Regions from separate parts of the Mycobacterium sp. NGS59 genome, predicted to be linked through region 2. Evidence: predicted binding sites of a transcription regulator. Region 2 holds the regulator's gene; the other holds the start of a gene.
What was found. The regulator LexA, encoded in region 2, represses DNA repair genes until DNA is damaged. The targets are predictions, from matches to a motif close to CGAACANNTGTTCG.
Positions count from the first base shown of each region.

Region 1 (4,424 bases), on a different contig from region 2:
CAGCTAATTCACGGGCCAGCCGGGCGGTGAAGTCGGCGACGTGGACCGGACTGTCCAGCGCGAACAGCGCGGCGGTGGCCCTGTCGCCGTCGTCGTTGTGCCGCACCACAATTGGGATCCCATCGTGGTGCACCGCATCGAAGGCGTCCTCGTCGGTGATGTCATCGCCGAGATAGATCGGCACCAGCGGTACCGACCCGCCGTCGGTCAAGTGCTCGATCACCCATCGCAGTGTCTTGCCCTTGTCCCAGTCGAGATCCGGACGCAGCTCGATGACTTCGCGCCCGGTCGTCACCCGCAACGCGTCGCGCCGGCCGGCCGTGCGCACCGCCGCAGCCACCTCCCCGACCCGGTCGCGGGCCGCGTTGCGATAGTGCACTGCCACGCCAAAACGCTTGTGTTCCACCACGACACCATCGATGGAGCCGAGTCGCTCGCGCAGCTGCCCCGCGGCTTCTTCGAGCACCGGGATGGCCGCCGCGGCGTCTTCGTTCTGATGATGAGTGCCGTCGGGTGCGGTCAGTTCGAATCCATGGCTGCCGGCGTACCAGATTCCGGGCAGACCCACTCGCTCGACGACGTCGGTCAGGTCGCGCCCGCTGAGCACCGCGACCGGGCACCGCGTCGCCAGTTCCCGCAGCGCCTCTGTCGTACCGGGCGCCGGCCGGGCCGCGTCGGGATCGTTGACGATGTCCGAGAGGGTCCCGTCGAAGTCGAAGAACACCGCGGGCCGCCGGACCGAGAAGTCGTCGGCCAGGCTGACGGACTGCAATGCATCCGGCAACTCCGACATCCGCCGGTCGCCGGTGCGCGCGTCGATCTCGTCGACGCCGGAGATGACCGCGTCTGCATCGTCGGACGCGGCGCCGACGGCGATCACCAGCGCGAAACCGGCGGCGCGGGCGGCCGTGACGCCGGACTCGCCCGCTGCGACGACGGCACAACGGCCCGAGCGCACCCCCAACCGTTGGGCGGCTTCGATCGCGGCGTCACCATTGGATGTGAAGACGCCGGTGCGCACGTGGATGTCGTGCAGACGGTCCGACACGGTGTCGGTGCCGGGCAGTGTGGCGTCGAACAAGACGGCATCGATGCGTCGCGGGTCGATGGTGACCGACATGCACCCACCTTCTCACGGTGGACCGCCGAGGGGTCAGCGGCGGCGCGCTCGCACCGGCACCGCCGAGGGCCGCGGCACCCGGCGCGCCGGCACCCGGCCCGGACGCTTGCGCCGACGGTCGAAAGGCAGCACCGAGTCCTGACCGAGCGCAAGCAGCCGCGCCATGCCCAGTTCGATCCCGCCGGCAAGCCGCGCGAGGTCGGCTGCGGTGTGGTAGTCGGCGATGAGACCGAACACCAGCTCGTCGGCGTAGCCGATCACCGAGATCCTGGTGCTGAACTCGGGTGCGGTCGGCGGGATCGGCAACAATCGCTCCAGTTGTCGGCCCATCAACCGCAGCCGTTCCCGCGGTCCGAAGGCATGGATGGCCAGCGTGACGGTGTGTTGTCCGGGCGGCCGTATCAAGGACTGAACAGCCTTGGCGCACAACTTGAATGGCGAGGGGAACGGCTGGCTGGCCCGGTTCGGTTCCGGGCGCACTGCCCGCAGTTGCCGCAACGGGTCCTCGTGGTCGACCGGCAGGAAGGGCAAGACTGCACCGACCGTGCGCACCGAGTCCGAGCGGGGCTGGTGGCCGTGCTGGACCAGCACGCCGCGAAAGCCCTCGGTGATGGCCGCGACCGCGACCTCGTCGGCGCTCACCCCGAACTTGCGGGCCATCCGGTCCACGGCGGCGCGAGGAACCCGCACCGCGCGGTAATGCCGAAGGGTGTTCACCGGGCCGGCCGGTTCGGGCCACGTCATCACCGTGGCCGCGGCGCTGACGGCGGCTTTCGCGATGTCCAGTGGGGTCTGCATCAGGGTGTGCACCCAGCTTGGCCTATCGGCGCCAGGGTCCGAATCCCGTTGTCCGGCAACGGTATCGGCGAATGCTTCGCTGTCAGCCTCGTCACAGAGCCGCGCCAGCAGGTGGGCCGGCGGGATGGCGTGGGCGATGCTGTGGTCGACCTTCATCAAGATCGCCCATCGATTGCCCTCGAGGCGTTCGATGACCCAGCACTCCCAGCGCGGTCCGTTCACGTCGAGGGGACGCTCGAGCGCGTGGGCGATGGCCCGGAACAGTGCTGCGTCGTCACCGGGCTGCGGCAGGGCTACCCGGTGGACCTGCCCGGGCCCGTCGAAGCCCAGCTGGATCCGTTCGGCCAGCAAATTCCTGATCAACTCGTGGCCGGGTTTGGATCCGGCGATGACGGCAACCGCACCGGTTGCCATGCCTGCGTGTCGGTCGCGTTCTGGAGTCCTGAAGGACCCCGCCTCCGAAGTCGTCGTTCCTGCCATGCCCAGTCCCCACCGTGTTTGTTCAAGTTGTACCAGTATCCGGGTGGGTCATGCGCATCGACAGAACGGTCAGGTTAAGAGTGTGTTGTCCAGTTGAAGATGCGTTTAACTGCGACGATGTGCCGCTGAGGCTATTGGCCGCAAATTGTTTCAATAGCGTTCCGAAGCTGTTCCGATGACGAACACAGACCGGTGGGTGCGCGTTCGCACATCGAACAGACGTTCGATACACTGGCGTCATGGGGTGGCACAACGGCCCGCCGAGTTGGGCCGAAATGGAGCGGGTTCTCGATAGCAAGCCGCGTCATGCCGGGATGCCCGCTCCGTTCGGTCCTCCCGAAGATGGTCCGCTGTCGCTCAAACGGGAAGCGTATTCAGCAAAAACACACGGACAACGACACCGTTCCTCCGTGGCGTACGCCGAGTTGCATGCGCATTCTGCATACAGCTTTCTGGACGGGGCCAGCACCCCGGAGGAACTGGCCGAGGAGGCCGCCCGGCTGGACCTGCGCGCGCTGGCGCTGACCGACCACGACGGGCTGTACGGGGCGGTGCGGTTCGCCGAAGCCGCGGGTGAACTCGGTGTGCGCACGGTATTCGGCGCCGAGCTGTCGCTGTCGTCGGTGGCGCGCACCGAGCGACCGGACCCGGCCGGCCCGCATCTGTTGGTGCTGGCACGGGGACCCGAAGGGTACCGGCGGTTGTCCCGGCAACTTGCCGTCGCGCATCTGGCCGGTGGTGAGAAAGGCAAACTGCGCTACGATTTCGACGCACTGACCGAGGCGGCCGGCGGGCACTGGCATATTCTGACCGGCTGCCGCAAAGGGCATGTGCGACAGGCGCTTTCCGAAGGTGGCCCGGAATCGGCGCGGCGGGCGCTGGCCGATCTGGTGGATCGGTTCGGCGCCGGCCGGGTCAGCATCGAGCTGACCCATCACGGTCAACCGCTCGACGACGAACGCAACGCGATGCTGGCCGGACTGGCGCCGCATTTCGGCGTCGGCGTCGTCGCCACCACCGGGGCGCACTTCGCCCATCCATCCCGTCGGCGATTGGCCATGGCCATGGGTGCGATCCGGGCCCGGCAGTCTCTGGACGCGGCCGCCGGCTGGCTGGCTCCGCTCGGTGGTTCGCATCTGCGCTCGGGTGAGGAGATGGCGCGGCTTTTCGCGCAGTGCCCCGAGGCGGTGACCGCGGCCGCCGAACTCGGCGAGCAGTGTGCGTTCGGCCTCGCGCTGATCGCACCGCAGCTGCCGCCGTTCGACGTCCCCGACGGGCACACCGAGGACAGCTGGTTGCGTGCGTTGACCATGGTGGGCGCGACCGACCGCTACGGGCCGGCCGGGCGGGCGGCGAAAGCCTACGACCAGATCGAGCACGAACTCAAAGTCATTGCCCAGCTGCGGTTCCCGGGCTACTTCCTGGTGGTCGACGACATCACCCGGTTCTGCCGGCGCAACGACATCCTGTGCCAGGGCAGGGGATCGGCGGCCAATTCCGCGGTGTGCTACGCCCTCGGAGTGACCGCCGTCGACCCGATAGCCAACGACTTGTTGTTCGAACGCTTTCTGTCGCCCGCCCGCGACGGCCCCCCCGACATCGACATCGACATCGAGTCCGACCAGCGCGAGAAAGTCATCCAGTACGTCTACGACAAGTACGGCCGGGACTATGCCGCCCAGGTCGCCAATGTCATCACCTACCGGCCGCGCAGCGCGGTGCGCGACATGGCCCGCGCCCTGGGTTTCTCGCAGGGCCAACAGGACGCGTGGAGTAAGCAGATCAGCCATTGGTCCGGGCAGCCCGTCGACATCGAAGGCATCCCGGAAGGAGTGGTCGACCTGGCCAACCAGATCCGGAACCTGCCTCGGCACATGGGCATTCATTCCGGTGGCATGGTGATCTGTGACCGTCCGATCGCCGACGTGTGCCCGGTGGAGTGGGCGCGCATGGAAAACCGAAGTGTCCTGCAGTGGGACAAAGACGACTGTGCGGCAATAGGTTTGGTCAAGTTCGACCTGCTGGG
Region 1 is NZ_JCALCN010000011.1:121,974-126,397, forward strand. Features, by position in the region: gene otsB (trehalose-phosphatase) at 1-1,120, opposite strand, end outside; gene AC5Y46_RS14695 (wax ester/triacylglycerol synthase domain-containing protein) at 1,154-2,398, opposite strand; gene AC5Y46_RS14700 (error-prone DNA polymerase) at 2,638-4,424, shown strand, end outside.
Region 1: the regulator LexA is predicted to act here: its motif matches at 2,611-2,624, upstream of AC5Y46_RS14700 (error-prone DNA polymerase).

Region 2 (4,424 bases):
ACGGCGGTGGATCCGCCGGCTCGCCGGGTGGGCAGGGCATCAGCTGGGAGGCTTGGTGAACGGGCGGAGAGGTCATTTGAGCAAGCTGGTCGGGCGGGCGCTGCTGGGCTTGGCGGCTGGCGCGTTGGCCGTCACGCTGCTGGCGCCGACAGCGTCGGCGTCTCCGATCGGCGACGCCGAGGCGGCCATGATGGCCGCGTGGGAGAAGGCCGGCGGCGACACGTCCACGCTGGGCGCCCGGAAGGGCGACGTCTATCCCGTGGGCGACGGATTCGCGCTGGACTTCGACGGCGGCAAGATGTACTTCACGCCGGCTACCGGCGCCAAGTTCATGTTCGGCCCCATTCTGGACAAGTACGAATCTTTGGGCGGACCGGCGGGCAGCGACCTGGGATTTCCGTCCATCAACGAAGTTCCGGGCCTCGCCGGACCGGACAGCCGCGTCAGCACGTTCGCAGCCAGCGACAACCCGGTGATCTTCTGGACGCCCGACCACGGCGCGTTCGTGGTGCGTGGCGCGCTCAACGCCGCCTGGGACAAGCTGGGCAGCTCGGGCGGGGTGCTGGGCGCCCCGATCGGCGACGAGACCTATGACGCCGAGGTGACTTCGCAGAAGTTCACCGGTGGTGAGGTGTCCTGGAACCGCAAGACCAAGGAGTTCAGCACCAATCCGCCGGGCCTGGCCGAGCAGCTCAAGGGGCTGCAGGTGGCGATCGACCCCACCGCCGCCATCAACATGTCCTGGCGTGCCGCCGGCGGCGCCAACGGGCCGCTGGGCGCCAAGAAGGGCAACCAGTACCCGATCGGCGGCGACGGCGTCGCTCAGGACTTCAACGGCGGCAAGATCTTCTTCAGCCCGGCGACCGGCGCCAACGCCGTCGAGGGACCGATCCTGCAGAAGTATGAGGCGCTGGGCGGGCCGGTCAGCAGCGATCTGGGCTTCCCCGTCGCCAACGAGGCAGACGGCGGGATCACTCCAGCCAGCCGCGTCGCGACGTTCTCCGCGGCGGACAAGCCGGTGATCTTCTGGACCCCCGACCACGGCGCCTTCGTCGTGCGCGGGGCCATGAAGGCCGCGTGGGACAAGCTCAAGGGCGCCACCGGCAAACTCGGTGCGCCGGTGGCTGACCAGACGGTGGACGGTGACGTGGTGTCGCAGAAGTTCACCGGCGGCAAGATCTCCTGGAACCGCGCCAAGAACACCTTCAGCACCGATCCGGCGAATCTGGCGCCGCTGCTGTCCGGACTCCAGGTTTCGGGACAGAATCAGCCCAGCAATTCGGCCTCACCCCCGGCGGGCAAGAAGTTCACCTTCCACTGGTGGTGGCTGATCGCGGCCGTGCCGGTGCTGTTGCTGGTCCTGATGTGCGTGTTGGTGGTGTTGGGTCTGCGCAGGCGCCGCGCCGCGGGTCCCGATGCACCCGTCTTCGACCCGGACCCGGACCGCAACGCCGGTGTGGACTATGACCCCGGCGCGGAAGGGCGCTGGCCGCGCGAGGACATCGATTACGGTTCTGAGCGGTTCCCCCCGGCCGACGAGCACGACCAGCACGTCGAGGACCATCCCGACGCCGGCTCGGGAGCCCGGGTCAGCTGGTCCCGGGGTGGGGCGACGGCGGTCCTCCCGGTCGAGCAGGACGCCGACGACGACGAATTCACCCACGATGCCGACGAGAGCTACGACTCGTCCTCGTATGAGGAGTACGACGAGGACCCCGACGCGGTGGGCACCACGCCCATCCCGGTGGTGTCGCACGAGGGCTACGGGGAACCTTTCGAGGAGGAGCCGCGGGTTCCGGAACGGGTAGGGCCGGAGGACTACGTGCCCGAACTCTCGGCGCCACCGACGTACGTGCCGGACGCGGACGTCCCCGAAGTGCCGCACTCCCGGGAAGAGCCGGAAATCCCGGAAGTTCCGGAGATCCCGGAAATCGAGCCGGACGAGCCATACCTCGACGAATATGCGGGGGCCCGCTACCCGCAAGACGAACTCAGGGACGACGCGGAAGGCGAGTCACCCGACCTGGCGTCGCCACCGGACACCGATCCGGTGCCCGAGGCGAGAACGGGACGGCATGCGGCCGCGGACCCGGCCGGCTACGCCGCCGAAGCCGGCACGCCGTTCGGAGCGGCTCCGCAGGCCGAGGCGCCGGCGGCGGCACCGGCCGGCAGCGCCGCGGTGCGTCCGACGATCCACCTGCCGCTCGACGACGACCCCTACCGGGCCCCGGACGGCTATCCGATCAAGGCCAGCGCCCGGTTCGGTCTGTATTACACGCCCAACAGCGCGCTCTATCACGACACACTGGCCGAGATCTGGTTCGCCAACGAGGACGCCGCGCGCGCCAACGGTTTCGTCCGGGCCGACTGACGCCGGCGGCTACACCTTGCGGATGACGGTGACCACCTTGCCCAGCACGATCGCGTCGTTGCCGGGAATCGGGTCGAATGCCGGGTTGTGCGGCATCAGCCACACCTGACCGCCGGCCCGCTTGAATGTCTTGACGGTGGCCTCGCCGTCGATCATCGCCGCGACGATGTCGCCGTTGTCGGCGACGTTCTGCTGGCGCACCACCACCCAGTCCCCATCGCAGATGGCGGCTTCGACCATGGACTCACCGACGACCTTGAGCAGGAACAGCGTCCCTTCGCCGACCAGCTCGCGGGGTAGGGGGAAGACGTCCTCGACGGCCTCCTCGGCCAGGATCGGCCCGCCGGCGGCGATGCGTCCCAGCACTGGGACGAAAGTCGGCTCCGGCAACGCATCCGAACCCGCTACATCGGTGAGCGGAGGCGTCACCGTGTCGTCGGCGCTGCGCACGTCGACAGCACGCGGGCGGTTCGGGTCCCGCCGCAAGTAGCCCTTGCGCTCCAGGGTGCGCAGTTGGTGTGCCACCGAGGACGTCGACGTCAGACCGACGGCATCACCGATCTCCCGGATGCTCGGCGGATATCCGCGGGTGGTCACCGACGCGCGGATGACGTCCAGGATTGTTCGCTGTCGGTCAGTCAGCGTCGCATCGGCCGGGGTGTCGTTGCTGTCGCTCATGGCACTGAATGTAACCCCACTCCGTCCAAGAATCAAACATGTGTTCGACCGGCGTGTCGTCGCGCCGTCGAGGGCCGCCGATCTGCGGAAACAAAATGAATCACAAGTGTGTAACTTCGGCGCGTACCGGGTATCTGAAAGTCACCAGCTGGTTGCACCGACAAAAAACTTGTCGGTGGTGAGGTCTACGGTTTTGCTCGTGCGACACGCTCGCTCAAATGTTCGGTTGTCGAACACATGAGCGACTAGTGTCGAACACACGAGCGATAAGTAGTCGACCGGAGGGAAACGGCATGACACTCATCTACGCGGGTCCGCATCGCGCCAGCAACGCGCAGAGCCCGTTGAACAGGCCTCTGAACAGGCCGATTCGCGAGTTTCCCTCCTATCGGTCCGGTCAGCCACGGTCGAACAGGCCGGGCCCGTCGCGCCCGGCGGGCGCGCCGATGCGCTACTACGGCACCGGTGTCGCGAGGTCGACCGTTGTCCACCGCAGACGGCCGGTCAGTGTGGCAACCACGATCGGGCTGGCCCTGGCCGCCGGTGTCATCACCCTCTGGTTAGGGCTGATGGCCAACTTCGGCAGCATGGTCCACGGCGAATCGGTCGAGGCGGCGCCGCAGGTGCCCGCCGCGCTGGCGGTGGTGCGGGTCGAGCCGGGCGAGTCTCTGCAGGATCTCGCGGTCCGCGTGGCGCCGGGCGCACCCGTGCGCGACGTCGTCGAACGCATCCGTGACCTCAACGCGCTGGACTCCAGCGCGGTGACCGCAGGCCAGACCCTGATCGCACCGGTCGGCTGACCGGCCGCAACCCGGGCTCGGCAGGTCGCGCGGGTACTCTCGGGGTGTTCTGTTATCCGGACGTCACGGCGTGGCAAAGGAGCGGCCATTGCACTGCCCTTTCTGCCGGCATCCCGATTCCCGGGTCATTGACTCCCGGGAAACCGATGAAGGCCAGGCAATTCGCCGTCGCCGGTCGTGTCCGGAATGCGGACGCCGCTTCACCACCGTCGAGACCGCGGTGCTCGCAGTGGTCAAGCGCAGCGGCGTCACCGAGCCGTTCAGCCGGGAGAAAGTGATCAGTGGTGTGCGCCGCGCCTGCCAGGGGCGCCAGGTCGACGACGACGCGCTGAACCTGCTCGCCCAACAGGTGGAAGACGCGGTGCGGGCCGCCGGGCCGGAGGTCCCCAGCCATGAGGTCGGGCTGGCCATCCTGGGTCCGTTGCGCGAACTCGACGAAGTCGCCTACCTGCGCTTCGCCTCGGTGTACCGGTCCTTTTCCTCAGCCGACGATTTCGAACGCGAGATCGAGGCGCTGCGCGCGCACCGCAACGTATCGGCCCCGGGCTGAACGGCGTCTTCCGACCGATGGCCGC
Region 2 is NZ_JCALCN010000004.1:41,450-45,873, reverse strand. Features, by position in the region: gene AC5Y46_RS06770 (LGFP repeat-containing protein) at 56-2,371, shown strand; gene lexA (transcriptional repressor LexA) at 2,381-3,049, opposite strand; gene AC5Y46_RS06760 (LysM peptidoglycan-binding domain-containing protein) at 3,343-3,849, shown strand; gene nrdR (transcriptional regulator NrdR) at 3,938-4,399, shown strand; gene AC5Y46_RS06750 (peroxynitrite isomerase) at 4,417-4,424, shown strand, end outside.